Regions from separate parts of the Agrobacterium sp. NPDC058088 genome, predicted to be linked through region 1. Evidence: riboswitches for the same ligand, from Rfam matches in the RefSeq annotation. Region 1 holds a riboswitch; each other region holds the start of a gene.
The links. Region 1 has a riboswitch for thiamine pyrophosphate ahead of thiC (phosphomethylpyrimidine synthase ThiC). Riboswitches for the same ligand answer to the same signal wherever they lie in the genome.
Positions count from the first base shown of each region.

Region 2: linked by a shared signal. The riboswitch ahead of ACFVTJ_RS12545 (ABC transporter permease) and the one ahead of thiC (phosphomethylpyrimidine synthase ThiC) in region 1 are both predicted to bind thiamine pyrophosphate.
Region 3: linked by a shared signal. The riboswitch ahead of thiB (thiamine ABC transporter substrate binding subunit) and the one ahead of thiC (phosphomethylpyrimidine synthase ThiC) in region 1 are both predicted to bind thiamine pyrophosphate.

Region 1 is NZ_JBHVSU010000009.1:167,292-172,858, forward strand. It holds gene ACFVTJ_RS20795 (DUF1839 family protein) at 1-768, opposite strand, end outside; gene ACFVTJ_RS20800 (amino acid--[acyl-carrier-protein] ligase) at 775-1,683, opposite strand; gene ACFVTJ_RS20805 (acyl-CoA dehydrogenase family protein) at 1,688-2,869, opposite strand; gene ACFVTJ_RS20810 (acyl carrier protein) at 2,869-3,120, opposite strand; TPP riboswitch at 3,303-3,414, shown strand; gene thiC (phosphomethylpyrimidine synthase ThiC) at 3,510-5,333, shown strand; gene thiO (glycine oxidase ThiO) at 5,335-5,567, shown strand, end outside.
Region 2 is NZ_JBHVSU010000003.1:553,165-558,731, reverse strand. It holds gene ACFVTJ_RS12555 (alpha-glucosidase) at 1-159, shown strand, start outside; gene ACFVTJ_RS12550 (pilus assembly protein) at 184-1,473, opposite strand; TPP riboswitch at 1,672-1,774, shown strand; gene ACFVTJ_RS12545 (ABC transporter permease) at 1,900-2,685, shown strand; gene ACFVTJ_RS12540 (ABC transporter substrate-binding protein) at 2,682-3,632, shown strand; gene ACFVTJ_RS12535 (hydroxyethylthiazole kinase) at 3,629-4,369, shown strand; gene thiE (thiamine phosphate synthase) at 4,356-5,018, shown strand; gene thiD (bifunctional hydroxymethylpyrimidine kinase/phosphomethylpyrimidine kinase) at 5,015-5,567, shown strand, end outside.
Region 3 is NZ_JBHVSU010000009.1:8,954-14,520, forward strand. It holds gene ACFVTJ_RS20090 (thiamine diphosphokinase) at 1-178, shown strand, start outside; gene ACFVTJ_RS20095 (ABC-F family ATP-binding cassette domain-containing protein) at 183-2,009, shown strand; gene ACFVTJ_RS20100 (VOC family protein) at 2,106-2,498, shown strand; TPP riboswitch at 2,544-2,654, shown strand; gene thiB (thiamine ABC transporter substrate binding subunit) at 2,692-3,705, shown strand; gene thiP (thiamine/thiamine pyrophosphate ABC transporter permease ThiP) at 3,725-5,350, shown strand; gene thiQ (thiamine ABC transporter ATP-binding protein) at 5,347-5,567, shown strand, end outside.

The sequences.
Region 1 (5,567 bases):
GTGGCTTGCCGCCAGTTCGAAATTGGCACCGAGCTGGCGCAGCGTATTGAACGCGTATTTGTGGAAAAATCCGAAGGGCCGGTCTGCAACCTTTTCCACCTGCGCCGGAAACACCTTTGCAAAGGCCCGGACCGGGTTGGTGGAAGGTCGCCGGGAAAAATGAAACTTCAGGAGCCGTTCGGCGGTCTTGCGAACATGCGCCGGCGAAGGATTGCCGTCCGCGAATTTCGCAAATTCCGTATAGGGCAGGAAAGGCGGGTCGGTTTCAGCCAGATGATGCTGGAAGAGCCCGTCAAAGTCATTGCCGGAGAGATGGAAGAAGCCGGCATTATGGAAATAGTCCAGTTCCCGCTTGTCGAGATCGAGCCGGTTGATGGCGATGGTGGTCTTGCCGTGTTCCTTCCGGTAGCCCACCCCATGGGTATCGGGCATATAGAAGCTGTCCATCTCGATCAGGCAGATGCGGCCGCGTTCCAACTGCGTCTCGATGTGGTTTTCCACCCTGTCGAAGATCGCAAGCTCGGTGGCGCGGATCCCATAAAGCGCCTCGAGGTCTTCCAGCGGCACCTTGAAGAAGGTGAACTGGTCGCCTTCGAACTCCTGCGTCAGCGTGAAACCGAACATGGCTTCCGGGGATAAGCCTTTCGAGGCCAGCACCTCGATCCATAAATCAATGTAGCAATTGGTCTCCGGCCACATTCTTTCGGAGGAATGAAGCGGATGCTGCACATAGTTTTTGGGATCGAGACCGGGAAAAATCTGCCGCATGGATAATCAGCCCCAGAGTGTTTCCACGACTTTCGCAGGCCATTTCTTGACGTCGAGGCCATGATGCGCAAACAGCGCCAGCGCGATACGTTCAAGGCCGAAACCGACGCAGGCGGTGTGCGCGACATCGCCATTATCGAGGTTCAGACCCCATTTCTGGCCGAAGGCATCCTGATGGTAGTTAAAGCTCATGCAGGCTGTCGGGTTTGTTGTTGACGTTACCGGGATCAACAGTTCGAACTTCAGGTTCTGATCGCGCTGGTTGTTGGCGAGCATCTTGCCCGCGCGGCCGAAGAAAGGATCGTTGGCGACATCGATGGTGACATCGAGTCCGACCGCTTTCATCATCTCGACGCCGCGATCCATCCAGGTCTGGCGGAATTCGGTGACATTGGCCTCGGTACCCATGCAGACATATTCGCGCATGCGGAACAGCTGCTGGCGTGCTGGGTCCTTGGAGGGTTCGTGGCGGAAGCAATAGGACTGGATGTCATAGAGACCGCCGCCGGCAGGCAGCGCGCCGCGCTTGGCGATCGTCGGATAAAGCGGATAGCAGGCCGCCGGCGTCAGCACGATGTCGGTGGCTTTCTGGTCCTTGGTCCAGTCGCCGCCCTCATCCATGGTTTTCAGCAGGCTGACATGGTCTAGCTCGCAGCCGCAGAAGGAATGGACCGTGCCAGCAAGCTGCGGGAAGCTCTTCATGTAACCGCTCTTTTCGAAATAGGCGCGGTTGATGCCGGGCGGAAAACGGATCGCCTCGGCGCCATCGCCACAGCCCGTGCGGTCGATCAGTCGCTCGAATGCGGCAATCACGTCCTCGAACTGGCCGCTGCGTCCATAAAGACCGTCCACACCCGTTTCAATCAGCAGGCCTTCTTCGAACAGTCGATCGAGGAACGATGTTTGCATGTCCATGGTCTTATCCCAAGAGGCTGGTGTCCTGCCTGTGAACCAGCAGGAGATTGGCGGAATTGCCGAGAATGCGATCGTTGGAAATCATCAGGCGGGCGGAATGCGCGTCGCGCAGGTGTCGGCCGAGGCTGTAGGGCGTGCCGTTCTTGTAGCCCATGATGCCGCAGACCAGCATGGCGTGGTCGATGATCTCGAGAATGGTTTCCGAAGAGCAGATCTTCACATTGTTCATGGCCACCGCAAACGCCATCGACATCAGTTTTTCGGCGTCGCTCTTGGTCTCTTCGTAAGCCTTGATACCGGCTATGATGTTGGATTTCACCACCTGCAGCTTGGTGGAAACCTCGGCAAGGCGGATCGCGCCGGGAGGAGCCGTTCCGGGCGATTTGCGGGCCGCGGTTCTGACAAAGGACTGGGCGCGCAACACCGCATCCGACGCGATGCCATACCAGACGGCGCTCCACAGCAGATGCGAGCTTGCAAGCATGGATTGTGCAGCGATTTCCGCGAAAGGCTTTGGGAAAATCTGCACCGCCGGCGCTTCGCCTCGGAACAGGAAGCCATCCGAACAGGTGCCACGCATGCCGAGCGTATCCCAGACATGGGTCTTCTCAAGCGTGTATTGGTTTTTTAGAAATACGGTCATCACCTGATCGGCGGGCGCGGCATCCTTGTGGGCGCGCGAGGTGATGAGGATCGCATCGGCATTGCTGCCATAGGAAATAACGGTGGCGTCCTTTTCCAGCCGGCAGCTTTCCCCTTCGACTTCGATCGCGCAGATGGAGTTGCGCAGATTGCCGCCGATGCCGCCTTCAGTGGTAGCGGAGCCGAGCAGAAGCTGTTCGTTGGCAACGCGGCGCATGAAGCCCGCATGCCATTCGCTTTCCACGCCGTGTTCCACCAGGCTGGACAGCTTGATGTGATGCATGGCGAAAATCATCGCCGTTGCCGAACAGGCTTGGCCGAGCCGGGCGCAAATGTCGGCAATCTCCTGAACGGAAGCGCCTTCGCCGCCGAGCGAGGCGGGTACCTGAATTCCCAGCAGGCGTTCCTGCCGCAGGGCGTCGACGGCTTCCTGTGGGAAGCGGCCGGTGACATCCACCTCGTCGGCATGTTTGGCGGCAATGATCGCGACACGGCCCGCGCGCGCGGACAGCGTTTCATCCTGCGGCGCAACGGTCATGTTCATCAGGCTGCCTCTTTACCATCCAGGATGAGCTTAACGGTGTCTTCGATGGCCTTGATGCTGGCGAAGGACTTGCGGTTCAGCAGGTTATCTGGAAACTCGATGTCGAAAGCTTCTTCGATTCCCAGCATCAATTGCACCGATGCGAAGGAAGAAAGGCCCGCTGCATAAAGATCGGCTTCGTCTGCAATCGTATCTACGGGGGTGGGAAGCTGGCCGAATTTTGCTAGTATTTCACGAATAGTCGCATTCATTCCGACGTATCTCCAATGAAATCAACATTAGGAAGGTTTGTGCTTATCGTTATGCCGCAAACGATAATATTCACCTAAACCGTTAGGTTAATTACAACTAACGGCAGCATGCGCCATTCCCGCACCTTTGCCAAGCTTTGATAGGCGGCCTTGACAAAATGCGGGCGGTGTCTTTTCCTGTGGCCATTCACCAGGGGTGTCCCGTCAAGGGGCTGAGATTCTGCTTTCATGCGCAGTGACCCGTTGAACCTGATCCAGTTCATACTGGCGTAGGGACGGTGCAAAGACCTGATGTCGGGCGGGCGCATGGCGTTTCGTATCGGCGCACGGGTATTTTCCATCATTCCGGCTCGAACTGGGTCTCCACTGTCAAACTTTGGAGCCTCAAGATGAATATCGCTGCCAAGACTATCCCGCTTACGGTCACCACCGGACCGCATGCCGCCTCCACGAAAATCCATAAGCCCGGAATTTTGCATCCGAATATCCGCGTGCCGATGCGCGAGATCGCGGTGCACCCGACGGCGGGCGAGCCGCCGGTGACGGTCTATGATTCCTCCGGCCCTTATACCGATCCTGCTCATACAGTCCTGATCGAAAAGGGTCTGCCGCGTCTGCGTCACGAGTGGATCGTCGCGCGCGGCGATGTTGAGGCCTATGAGGGACGGCATGTCAAACCGGAAGATAATGGCTTCGCCACGGGTGAGCGCCTGACACCAGAATTCGGAGTGCGCAATCAGCCTTTGAAAGCGACGGCTGACAAGGCCGTGACGCAGCTTGCCTATGCACGCGCCGGTATCATCACGCCGGAAATGGAATTCATCGCCATCCGCGAAAATCTCGGTCGCGAGGCCGCAAAAGAAAAGCTCGTGCGTGACGGCGAAAGCTTTGGTGCGCATATTCCTGATTATGTCACGGCGGAATTCGTGCGTCAGGAAGTGGCGGCCGGTCGCGCCATCATTCCCGCCAATATCAACCATCCGGAACTTGAGCCGATGATCATCGGCCGTAATTTTCTGGTGAAGATCAACGCCAATATCGGCAATTCCGCCGTCACCTCCTCCATGGCGGAAGAGGTTGAGAAGATGGTTTGGGCGATCCGCTGGGGTGCGGATACCGTCATGGACCTTTCGACCGGCCGCAACATTCACAATATCCGCGAATGGATCATCCGCAATTCGCCGGTGCCGATCGGTACCGTGCCGCTTTATCAGGCTCTGGAGAAGGTCAACGGCATTGCCGAAGACCTCAATTGGGAAGTGTTCCGTGATACGTTGATCGAACAGGCGGAGCAGGGGGTGGATTATTTCACCATCCATGCAGGCGTCAGGCTGCATTACATCCCACTCACCGTCAACCGCGTCACCGGCATCGTTTCGCGCGGCGGCTCCATCATGGCCAAGTGGTGTCTGCATCACCATAAGGAAAGTTTTCTCTATGAGCATTTCGAGGAGATTTGTGACATTTGCCGCGCTTACGATGTCTCCTTCTCCTTGGGTGACGGTTTGCGGCCCGGGTCTATTGCCGACGCCAATGATGCGGCGCAGTTCGCGGAACTGGAAACGCTGGGTGAACTGACGCAGATCGCCTGGGCAAAGGATTGCCAGGTGATGATCGAAGGCCCCGGCCATGTGCCGATGCATAAGATCAAGGAAAACATGGACAAGCAGCTGAAGACCTGCGGTGAGGCGCCTTTCTATACGCTGGGGCCGCTGACCACGGACATTGCGCCGGGTTACGACCACATTACCTCGGGTATTGGCGCGGCAATGATCGGCTGGTTCGGCACCGCCATGCTTTGTTACGTGACGCCCAAGGAACATCTTGGCCTGCCTGACCGCAACGACGTGAAGGTGGGCGTTATTACCTACAAGATTGCCGCCCATGCCGCCGATCTTGCCAAAGGCCATCCCGCTGCACAGGTGCGTGACGACGCCTTGTCACGTGCAAGGTTCGAGTTCCGCTGGGAGGATCAGTTCAACCTGTCGCTCGACCCGGACACGGCGCGGTCCTTCCACGACGAGACGTTGCCGAAGGAGGCGCACAAGGTCGCGCATTTCTGCTCCATGTGCGGGCCGAAATTCTGCTCAATGCGGATTTCCCACGATATCCGTGCCGAGGCGCAGAAGGAGGGGCTCGAGGCCATGGCGGCGCGCTTTAAGGAAGGCGGCGAGCTTTACATGCCGCTTCCGACGCCCGCGAGCGCCGAATAGGATGCGTGTTCTGATCAAGGGAACGGGGGTCGCCGGACTGACGGCGGCCTTCGAACTGGCGCGGAGTGGCGTTGCCGTCGAGATCTCGGAGCGCAATTCTGAGCCTTCTCGTGGGGCGTCGTTCTATGCAGGCGGCATGCTGGCGCCCTGGTGCGAGCGTGAAAGCGCGGAAGAGGCGGTTCTGACACTCGGCAAGGTGGCGCTTGACTGGTGGGATGACGCAACTCCCGGCCT
Region 2 (5,567 bases), on a different contig from region 1:
TTGCCGGGCAATGGCGAATGGGTGCACCTGTGGAGTGGCACGCAGTACCGCGGCGGGCAAGAGGTCACCGTTGCAGCGCCGCTCGGCGAGCCTGCGGTTTTTTATCGTGCCGATAGCGGCCATCGTCAGCTGTTTGAACAGGTTCGCAACATCCGCTGAACGATAGCCAAGTTCGTCTTTCCATCACCCCGTCAAGCGCGGTGATGTGATGGCCTTCTTGAAAAGCGCGGTCATCGCGTCGCTGATACCCTGCGACGGGCTGACCTCGAAGAACAGGCCCGGAGAAGCGCATTGCTGCATGCGTGTGCCGATTTCCGACTGGAAGGGTGCGATCCAGGTGTTGTACCAACCGTTTGTCGGTAGCGGCAGATAGGTTGTGTAGAGCACTGCAATCCGAAAACCCTTTTCCTTCAGCTTCGTGCAATATTTCACGTCGATTGGCTCCTGGCAGCGGCCACTCGTCGTTTTTTTAGTGCAGCTAGACGGCTTGTAGCTATCGCCGACGCCATCAGTGACGAAGAAGACGATCTTCTCGGGGCTCGCCGAACTTGCGCCCGTTCCAGAATTGCCAATTTTGTCGCCAATCTGGGTCAGGGCCCGGTCAAAATCGGTCTGCTGGTCGTTGTTGAACCCCTGTTTGGGGATCGACATCAGGTCGACTTCAGCGGCTTTTTTCTTGGCTGTCGCCAGATCCGACGTCAACGGCACGACTTCAAGCAGCTTCGTGTCTTCGGCTTTCTCTCCGAAGGAATAGACTGCCATACGATATTGATTGCTGCTTTTGCGCATGGACTTCGCCGTGTCCATGAGGCTTGCCGTCGCCTTTGCGACCACGTTGATGCGCGTTGTCACCCCGAGGCTTTTAGCCTTGTAATAATAACTGTTCGTGTCAACCACACCGTCTTTCACGATGTGACAGGCGAACGCGCATTTGTCGCTGGTATTCGCAACCATCGTTGCGACATCGGCCGGTGTGGCGCCCACGCCCATCGACGGGGTGTTATCCAGAAGGACATAGAAGTCGCTGAATGTTTCCGTCTCATATTTGGCGGTCGCCCTGCCCGCAACGGTGACGAGATCCTCTCCAAGTATCCGTGAAAGCGTCGTGCCGACGGACGCCTTGAAGTTGACCTCCGATTCGATCGCATTGCCGTGCTTGACAACCGATACGTCGAGGGACAGCAGCTTGTAGTCGGGATTGGCTCTCTCATTGCCTTCAAAAAATGCGGAGGCCTCATCGCCACCAAGCGTGATGACCCCATCACCAGACATTTCCTTTGCCTTGTGAACGCTCGCCGAGGTGTCGGACACCACCGCGAGGGCCGCGGCATCGGCGGCCATCTGCAGGTCCGATTTCACGGTCATGCCGTGCGCCACATCAAGAGCCACGCCCGCGACACCAATAAGAGGCACCATCAACAGGGCGCTGAGAATGCCGAAATTTCCCGATTTATCCTGCCAGAAGGTTTTCAACGTCGTCCCCGTAATTTTTCCCCGGGGGTCAAAATAGTCGTCCAATATTGAAAGGCAGTTTCGAGAGATAACTAATTTTCGATAAATCTAATTTCCTTAATAACTAATAGGCCGATGAAAGACGGCTGAACGCGATCACGTCTGACAAAGCATCCTCGGCGGGGACGTTGACATTTTTAAAACTTGACCTACAAAACAAGCTCTTCCGAGGGGAGTACCGCACGGTGCTGAGATGGCGTTGAGCCGGACCCTTGAACCTGATCCGGGTCATGCCGGCGTAGGAACGGAACTGTCGCGCCCTGGAGGCGCTGCCCTTTCTCTTCTCCGCTCTGCCTGATCTCCGTGATTGCCACAGCTGGAGACGACCGATGATGCTGAAACCTTCCGTCCTTCGCACATGGTGCGTTTGCGTCTGAGGCCCGGCTCATGCGTGCCACCCATGCGCTGAACGGTGTCGGTCTTCTGCTGCTTCTGTGGCAGACGGGGACATGGCTGTTTGCGCCGCCCCGTTACATCCTGCCGTCGCCCGCTGATGTTGCGTCCGCCTTCCTGCGACAGCCGGGCTTCCTGTTCGGTCAAGCCACGGTGACGCTTGGCGAAATGGCGCTCGGGCTAGCGGCAGGCGTTAGCGCCGGTGTCCTCGTCGCCTTCACGATTGCCGCCACCCCGCGCTTCGGCCGCCTCGTCTGGCCCATGGTCCTGGTGTTGCAGGCCTTTCCGGTCTTCGTACTCGCCCCCATCCTCGTCCTCTGGTTTGGCTTCGGCATGGCTTCGAAAGTGGTGATGACGGCGATCATCATCTTCTTTCCCATCGCGTCGGCTTTCACCGATGGCCTGAACCGCACGGACCGCGCCATTCTCGACGCCGCCTCGCTGACACAAGCGAGCCATTGGCAGATCCTCACCCGGCTGCGCGTGCCGCTGGCGCTTCCCTCGCTGATTTCGGGCTTGAGGGTGGCGGCGCCGCTCGCCCCCCTCGGCGCCGTCATCGGCGAATGGGTGGGCTCATCGGCCGGGCTTGGTTTCGTGATGATCCAGTCCAATGCCCGTATGCAGACCGATACCATGTTCGCCGCCATGGCCATTCTGGCCGTCATGGCCGTGGTGCTCAGGCTGATCGTGGACCGGGCGACAGCCAATCTCGCCCCCTGGGCCAAAGAAACAGAACACAACATTCCTTTCAGATATTTACGGAGACTTTCGGCACCATGAAACGAACTCTTCTTTCCCTCGCCATCGCAGCGGCAAGCGTGCTTGCGCCCATGCAATCTGAGGCCGCCGACAAGCTGACCGTGTTGCTTGAGTGGTTCGTGAACCCTGATCATGCACCGATGGTGATAGCCAAGGAACGCGGCCTGTTCACCGAGGCTGGGCTGGAAGTGGAACTGGTGCCGCCTGCCGATCCCTCCGCCGTGCCGCGCCTCGTCTCGGCAAAGCAGGCCGATATCGGTGTGCATTACCAGCCGAACCTCTATCTCGACCATGAAGCCGGTCTGCCGCTCGTCCGTTTCGGAACGCTGGTTGAAACCCCGCTCAACACCGTCACGGTTCTCGCCGATGGGCCGATCAAGAGCCTGAAGGACCTGAAGGGCAAAAAGGTCGGTTTTTCCGTTTCCGGCTTCGAGGATGCGATGCTGAAGCGCATGCTGGAAAAGGACGGCCTGACGAAGGATGATGTCGAACTCGTCAACGTCAATTTCTCGCTTTCGCCGTCACTGATCGCTGGCAAGGTGGATGCCACTCTGGGTGGTTTCCGCAATTTCGAGCTGACGCAGATGAAACTCGAAGGCCACGAGGGCCGTTCCTTTTTCCCCGAGGAACATGGCGTGCCGGCCTATGACGAGCTGATCTTCGTCACCCCCACCGATCTTGTAAAGGACAGCCGCCTGCCGCGTTTCCTCTCCGCCGTGGAGCAGGCCGCGATCTTTATTACCAACCATCCGCAGGACGCCTGGCAGCTTTTCATCAAGGCCTATCCGAACCTTGACGATGCCCTGAACAAACAGGCCTTCTTCGACACCTTGCCACGTTTCGCCAAGCGCCCTGCAGCACTCGACCGCGCCCGTTACGCCCGTTTCGGCGCCTTCATGCAGGAGATGCAGTTGATCAAGCAGGCCCCCGCAGCGGACGATATCGCCGTGGAGTTGCAACAGCCATGAGCGGCGATTTTCCGACAGCGGCAAAGGCCGCCGAGATTCTCGAGCGTGTGCGCCAGACCCGTCCGCGCGTGCATTGCCTGATGAACACCGTGGTGCAGAAATTCACCGCCGACGGCATCACCGTCATCGGCGGCATTCCCTCGATGACGACCTCGATGGAAGAAATCGAGAGCTTCGTTACCAAGGCGGATGCACTTACCGTCAATCTCGGCACGCTGGATGCCGAACGGCGCAAGGTCATCCGACTGGCCATCGAGATCGCCAACCAAGCTGGAAAGCCGTGGATCGTTGATCCCGTCCATTGCGATTACTCGCCGTCCCGGCTGGGATTTGCACGCGAACTCATCACCCTTTCCCCGACGATCGTCCGTGGCAACCGCGCAGAAATGAGCCTGATCGGCGACGTGCCGAATACGGTGAGGATCGAGACCGGGCCGGTGGATCATCTTCGCGACACAACCCGCAACGTCGGCATCGTCAACGGGCATCCCTGGATGGCGAAGGTAACGGGCACGGGCTGCCTTTCGGGCGGTGTCATCGCCGCCTTTATGGCAGTGGAAAAAGACCCGCTGGCAGCAGCGGCTTCCGCCCTCGCAGTGACGGGCGTTTCTGCCGAACTCGCCGCGAAGCAGGCCAAAGGCCCTGGCACATTCGAACCGGCATTTCTGGATGCGCTTTCCGAGATTTCCAGTGAAGATATCATGAAGCATGCGAGGATTGAGCATGAACAAGGTTGATTATCGCCTCAACGCGCTGGTCGATGCCAGTCTTTCCGACGTCGCAGCGTTGCCGGAACTTGCTCTGGCGGCTGCACTCAACGGGGCAACCATCCTGCAATATCGCGACAAACACGGCTCGACGCGAGAGATGATCGAAAACGCCCGCGCCATTCGCGTGGCGATCGGCGGCACCGGCGTGCCGCTTGTTATCAATGACCGGGTGGACGTGGCGCTCGCCTCCGGGGCCGATGGGGTGCATCTGGGTGCCGACGACATGGACGCGGAGACCGCAAGGCGCATTCTCGGCGAAAGGGCAATTATCGGTCTTACTGTCAAGAACCGCGTCGATGCCGAACGGGCAGCTTCCATGCCCGCCGACTATGCCTGCATAGGCGGCGTCTTTGAGACCGTTTCCAAGGTCAATCCGGACAAACCGGTCGGTATCGACGGTTTTACGATGCTGCGTGCCCTGCTGAAGGAGTGGCGGCCGGATATGCCGGTTGGCGCAATCGCCGGTATCGATCTTGCTCGCGTGCCTGCCGTCGTCACCGCTGGTGCGGATGGGGTAGCAGTCATTTCCGCCATTTTCCGCGCAGCCGATATCGCCCGCGCAACCAAGGACTTCCGCTCTGCAATAGACGCGGCGCTGAAAGCGAGACAGCCATGACTTCAATTGCATTGACGATTGCCGGTTCTGACAGCGGTGGCGGTGCGGGGATCCAGGCCGATATCAAGACCTTCTCCGCACTCGGCGCCTATGCCGCCAGCGTCATCACCGCCATCACCGCCCAAAACACGCAGGGCGTGACCGCTGTGGAGGATATTTCGGTCGCCACGATTGTCGCGCAGATGGATGCGGTTTTTTCCGATCTCGCTGTCAATGCCGTGAAGATCGGCATGGTCTCGCGGATCGAAACCATCGCCGCCATCGCGGAACGGCTTCGGCGGCAATCTCAACCGGTGGTGCTTGACCCTGTCATGGTGGCAACGTCAGGTGACCGGCTGCTGCATAAGGATGCCATCGAGACGTTACGGCGCGAGCTTCTTCCGCTCGCCACCATCGTCACGCCGAACCTGCCCGAAGCGGCATTGCTGACCGGAACCCCTATTGCCGGGACGGAGCAGGAGATTACCCGTCAGGCCGAGCTGATCCTGAAGGCCGGTGCGAAGGCCGTGCTCATCAAGGGCGGGCATGGCGATGGGCCTGAGAGCACGG
Region 3 (5,567 bases), 160 kb from region 1:
CACCACCCTTGAGGGGCTCAATATCGGCAATGTGCGTTATCCGCTTAATGATTTCGTGCTTGCTTTCGGCTCCTCCCGCACTATTTCCAATGTCGCGAATGGCGGCCCTGTGCATTTCTCGCTGAAAAGCGGCAAAGCCATCGTGCTTGCCCGACCCTATGACCTGACCGGAGCCTGACGCCTTGGCACCCCCAATTCTGAAACTCGACGATATAAAGCTGACCTTCGGCGTGACCCCACTGCTCGACGGCGCCAATCTCCAGGTAGAGCCCGGTGACCGTATCTGCCTTGTCGGACGCAATGGCTCGGGTAAATCCACGCTGATGAAGATTGCTGCCGGTCTGGTCGAGGCGCAGTCGGGCGAGGTTTTCCGGCATCCCGCCGCTACCATTCGTTATCTTGAACAGGCACCGGATTTTGCGGGTTATGACACCGTGCAAGCCTATGCGGAATCGGGGCTTGGGCCGGGTGACGATCCCTATCGGGTGACCTATCTTCTCGAACATCTGGGTCTTACCGGACAGGAAAATCCGGAGAGCCTCTCAGGCGGCGAAGCGCGCCGTGCGGCGCTTGCCCGCGTCATGGCGCCTGAGCCTGATATTCTGATGCTGGACGAGCCGACCAACCATCTGGACCTGCCTACTATCGAATGGCTGGAAGGCGAGTTACAGCAGACGCGCAGTGCTCTGGTGCTGATCTCGCACGACCGGCGCTTTCTGGAGAAGGTCTCGACCTCCACAGTGTGGCTCGATCGCGGTCAGTCGCGCCGTCTCAATCGTGGCTTTGCCCATTTCGAGGAATGGCGCGACAAGGTGCTGGAAGAGGAAGAGCTGGAACAGCACAAGCTCGGCAAGGCCATCGAGCGCGAAGAACACTGGATGCGTTACGGCGTGACCGCAAGGCGCAAGCGCAACATGCGCCGCGTCGGCGAGCTTCAGGCCATGCGCGCGGAATATCGCGGCCACAAGGGTCCGCAGGGTTCCGTACAGGCAACCGTCACCGAAGGGCGGGAATCCGGAAAGCTGGTCATCGAGGCCGACGCCATCACCAAGGCTTATGGCGAGCGCGTGATCGTGGCGCCATTCTCGCTCAGGGTTCATCGGGGGGATTGCATCGGTCTCGTCGGTCCGAACGGTGCGGGCAAAACCACGCTCCTGAAGATGCTGACGGGCCAGCTTGAACCCGACAGCGGCACGGTGAAGCTCGGCACCAATCTGGAGATCGCCACGCTTGACCAGAAACGTGAGGATCTCAACCCTAACGAAACGCTCGCCCATTATCTGACCGACGGGCGTGGTGACAATCTTCTCGTCAATGGCGAAGTGAAGCATGTTACGGGTTACATGAAGGACTTCCTGTTCCAGCCGGAACAGGCGCGCACACCCATCCGCAATCTTTCCGGTGGGGAGCGCGCCCGTCTTATCCTGGCGCGCATTCTGGCCCGGCCGACCAATCTTCTCATTCTCGACGAACCGACCAACGATCTCGACATCGAAACGCTCGATCTGTTGCAGGAGATCGTGGCCGGTTTTTCCGGTACGGTCATTCTCGTCAGCCACGACCGTGATTTTCTGGATCGTACCGTCACCTCCACCATCGCGCCGGCCAATCCCGATCAGCCGGATGGGCGCTGGATCGAATATGCGGGCGGCTATTCGGACATGATGGCGCAGCGCAAGGGTGCGGCGGAAGAAAAACGCAAGGCCGAAAGGCAGGAAAAGGCAAGAGCCGTATCTTCAGCTTCGCCATCGCAGGAGCCCGTCAAGGCCAAGGGCAAACTTTCCTTCAAGCAAAAATTCGCTCTCGAAAATCTTCCGAAGGAAATGGAAAAGGCCCAGGAAGAGATCGCAAAACGCGAACAGCGCATGGCTGACCCGCAACTCTTCGCCAAGGATCAGGCGACCTTCAACAAGCTGGCGCAGGAAATGGAAAAGCTGCGCGAAAAGCTGGAGACCATGGAAGAGGAATGGCTGGAGCTGGAGATGCTGCGCGAAGAACTGGAGAGCTGAAACCAGGCGCTCTCCATTCAAGCAGCCCTTCTTCGGCCTTTGACAGGCAAGCGGAATTGCCGTTCTATGCTCGCGTTCGTTTGGAGGACGTCTGAAATGCGCATGATTTTCGTCAATCTGCCGGTCAAGAACATCGAGGGATCGAGAAGCTTTTTCACGGCCCTCGGTTTCAGTTTCAATCCGGAGTATTCCGACGACCGCACGCTGTGCATGATCGTGGAGGAGAACATCTTCGTGATGCTTCTTCAGGAGGAACGTTTTCGCGATTTCATCAATGGTGATATCGCCGATGCCAAGCGCAGCACCGAGGTTCTGACCTGCCTTTCCGCCGGGAGCCGCGAGGAGATCGACGGGATGATCGCGACCGCGCTTGCCTCCGGTGGCAGCAGCTGGAAACCGGTTCAGGACCATGGCTTCATGTATGCGGGCAGCTTTCAAGATCCCGACGGTCACGTCTGGGAACTGGTGCATATGACGGGGCAGGGCTGATCTCGGCCGTCTTGCCAATCACAGACGACGGGACTAAACCATCATCTTGATCTAACGGGGTGTCTTCTGTGCTCATGTGCAGAAGGCTGAGAGGCTTGCCAACCCGAAGAACCTGATCCGGTTCATACCGGCGGAGGGATTAGACGGCTTAAAGACAAGCGGCTACTCCTTCTCGTTTTTTGAGGAGATACCCGTGCGCCGTCGTCTTTTTCTGAATTCCGTCATTGCCGCCTCGCTGTTTCTGCCCGGTCTCGCCGCGGCTCAGGATAAGCCGGAACTGACCGTCTATACCTATGAAAGCTTCGTTTCCGAATGGGGTCCCGGCCCTAAGGTGAAGGAAGCTTTCGAGAAGGTGTGCGGCTGCAAGGTCAATTTTGTGGGTGTCGCGGATGGTGTGGCACTGCTCAATCGTCTGAAGCTTGAAGGCGCAGGATCCAAGGCGGATGTGGTCGTTGGTCTCGACACCAATCTTGTCGCAGAGGCGAAACAGACCGGTCTTTTTGACGTGAGCGGCATCGATGCGTCGGCGGCCAAAGTGCCGGGCGGTTACAAGGATGATGTTTTCGTACCCTATGACTATGGGCATTTTGCCGTCATCTATGACACGCAGACGGTGAAGAACCCGCCGACGAGCCTGAAGGAGCTGGTGGAAGGCGATCCCGCGCAGAAGATCGCCATTCAGGATCCGCGCACTTCCACGCCGGGGCTCGGCCTGCTTTTGTGGGTGAAATCGGTTTATGGCGACAAGGCGCCGGAGGCCTGGGCAAAGCTCAGGAAGCGCATTCTCACCGTCACGCCGGGCTGGTCGGAATCCTATGGCCTCTTCACCAAGGGGGAAGTGCCGATGGTGCTCTCCTACACCACCTCGCCCGCCTATCACATGGTCGCGGAAAAATCGGAGCGTTATCAGGCTGCGGCCTTTTCCGAAGGGCATTACATCCAGATCGAAGTCTCTGGTCTCCTCAAAAACGCACCGCACAAGGATCTGGCAAAGCAGTTTCTCGCTTTCACACTGACATCAGGTTTTCAGGACGCCATTCCTGAAAACAACTGGATGATGCCGGTCGCGGCCACGTCGGCACCCTTGCCCGAGGCATTTTCCAAACTCGTCGTGCCGCAAAAGACCTTCCTGATGGATCCCGAAGAGGTGGCGAAGAACCGCAAGGCCTGGATCGACGAATGGCTTTCGGCCATGAGCATGAACTGAGGAAGAGGCACGCTCGCACATGATGTTGCGTCGCGATTATCGGCGGTCAGTCATTTTCGGGACGGCGGCCTTTGCCGCCGTTTTCTTGTTCATGGCGCTCGCGGTTTTTGCGCTGCTGTCATTTGATGCCGGCCCATCCGCCGCCGGAATCATGGATGCCTATACGTTGCGCATCCTGCGCTTCACGCTTTACCAGGCGATGCTATCTACCCTTTTATCTATCGTTCTCGGTCTGCCCGTCGCTCTGGCACTCGCCCGGCGCAGAGAGTTTCCGGGAAGGATCTGGATCATCCGGCTGATGGCGGTGCCAATGGGTTTGCCGGTGATCGTCGGTGCCTTCGGCATCATCACTATCTGGGGCAGGCAGGGCGTGCTGAACAGTGCCCTTGTTTTTGCCGGTGCGGATGAGCCTTTCAGCATATACGGCCTTTCCGGCATTCTCATTGCTCACGTCTTCTTCAATCTGCCGCTTTCCGTGCGGCTGATGCTGGCCGGGCTGGAGCGCATTCCGGGAGAATATTGGCGCATGGCGGCAAGTCTCGGCATGGGGTCGGTTTCAGTTTTCCGTTTCATCGAATGGCCGGCGGTCTCGCGGCTCATTCCTGGCATCGCCGGGCTGGTTTTCATGCTGTGCGCCACCAGCTTCACGCTTGTGCTTCTTCTGGGCGGCGGGCCGGCAGCAACGACGCTGGAAGTGGCGATCTATCAGGCGCTGCGGTTCGATTTCGATCCGCAGCGGGCAATCGCGCTTTCGGTTCTGCAGATTGTGCTCACCGCAATCCTGCTTGCGCTCCTCGCCTTTTTGCCGTCACCGGAAGCGGAAATCTCCTCGCTTGGTCGCAGCATCCAGCGTTTCGACGGCAAAAGCACCGCAGCGCGCCTGTGGGACGGCGCGGCAATCGCTTTTGCTGTTTTTCTGGTCGGGTTGCCGCTTATCGCCATCGCTGTTTCGGGGTTGCAGGCCGATCTGCCGCGCCTGCTCACCGCGCCGATCTTCCTGCGTGCTGCGGCGACCAGTCTCGCCATCGCCATGCTGTCGGCAATTCTCGTCGTTTTCTGCTGCATGGCGATTATCGGCGCGCGCCAGGCCATCGGCTCCAGACGCAAGGTGGCGTGGCCTCTCCGCTTGCTTTCCGCACTGCTTGGGGCGGGCTCCTCGCTGGTGCTGCTTGTTCCGCCCGTCGTGCTTGGAAGCGGTTGGTTCCTGCTGCTTCGGATCTTCGGTGATGTCAGCTTCTATGCGCCCGTTCTCGTGGCGCTCATCAATATGCTGATGGCCCTGCCGCTGGCCATGCGGGTGATGGAGCCGGCCTTCACCAGTCATTTCCTGCGCACCGGCCGGCTTTCCGCCAGCCTCGGACTTCAGGGCTTTTCGCGGTTGCGGTTTGCCGATCTGCCGGTTCTTCGGCGGCCCATGCTGATGGCACTTTCTTTTGCCATGGCGTTGTCGCTCGGCGATCTCGGGGCGGTTGCGCTGTTCGGATCGGAAAACTTCATAACCTTGCCCTGGCTGGTTTACAGCAATATGGGGAGCTATCGCACCAATGACGCCGCCGGATATGCCTTCCTCCTCGGCATCGTTTGCCTGCTGCTTGCCGCAGGCGGTGTTTCCAGACCATCCCAATCAGCAGGGGCTCGTATATGACAGGCGACGATTTTGCCGTGGAGCTGGATAATGTCAGGCTACGGCTCGGGACGCAGGATTTCGAACTCGATTGCACCTTCCCGCAAGGTCAGGTGACGGCGGTCGTCGGTGCCTCCGGTTCGGGAAAATCGACGCTCCTCAATCTCGTGGCCGGTTTCGAGGTGCCGGACTCCGGCCGTGTGCTTATCGATGGACAGGACATCACGGCAAAGGATCC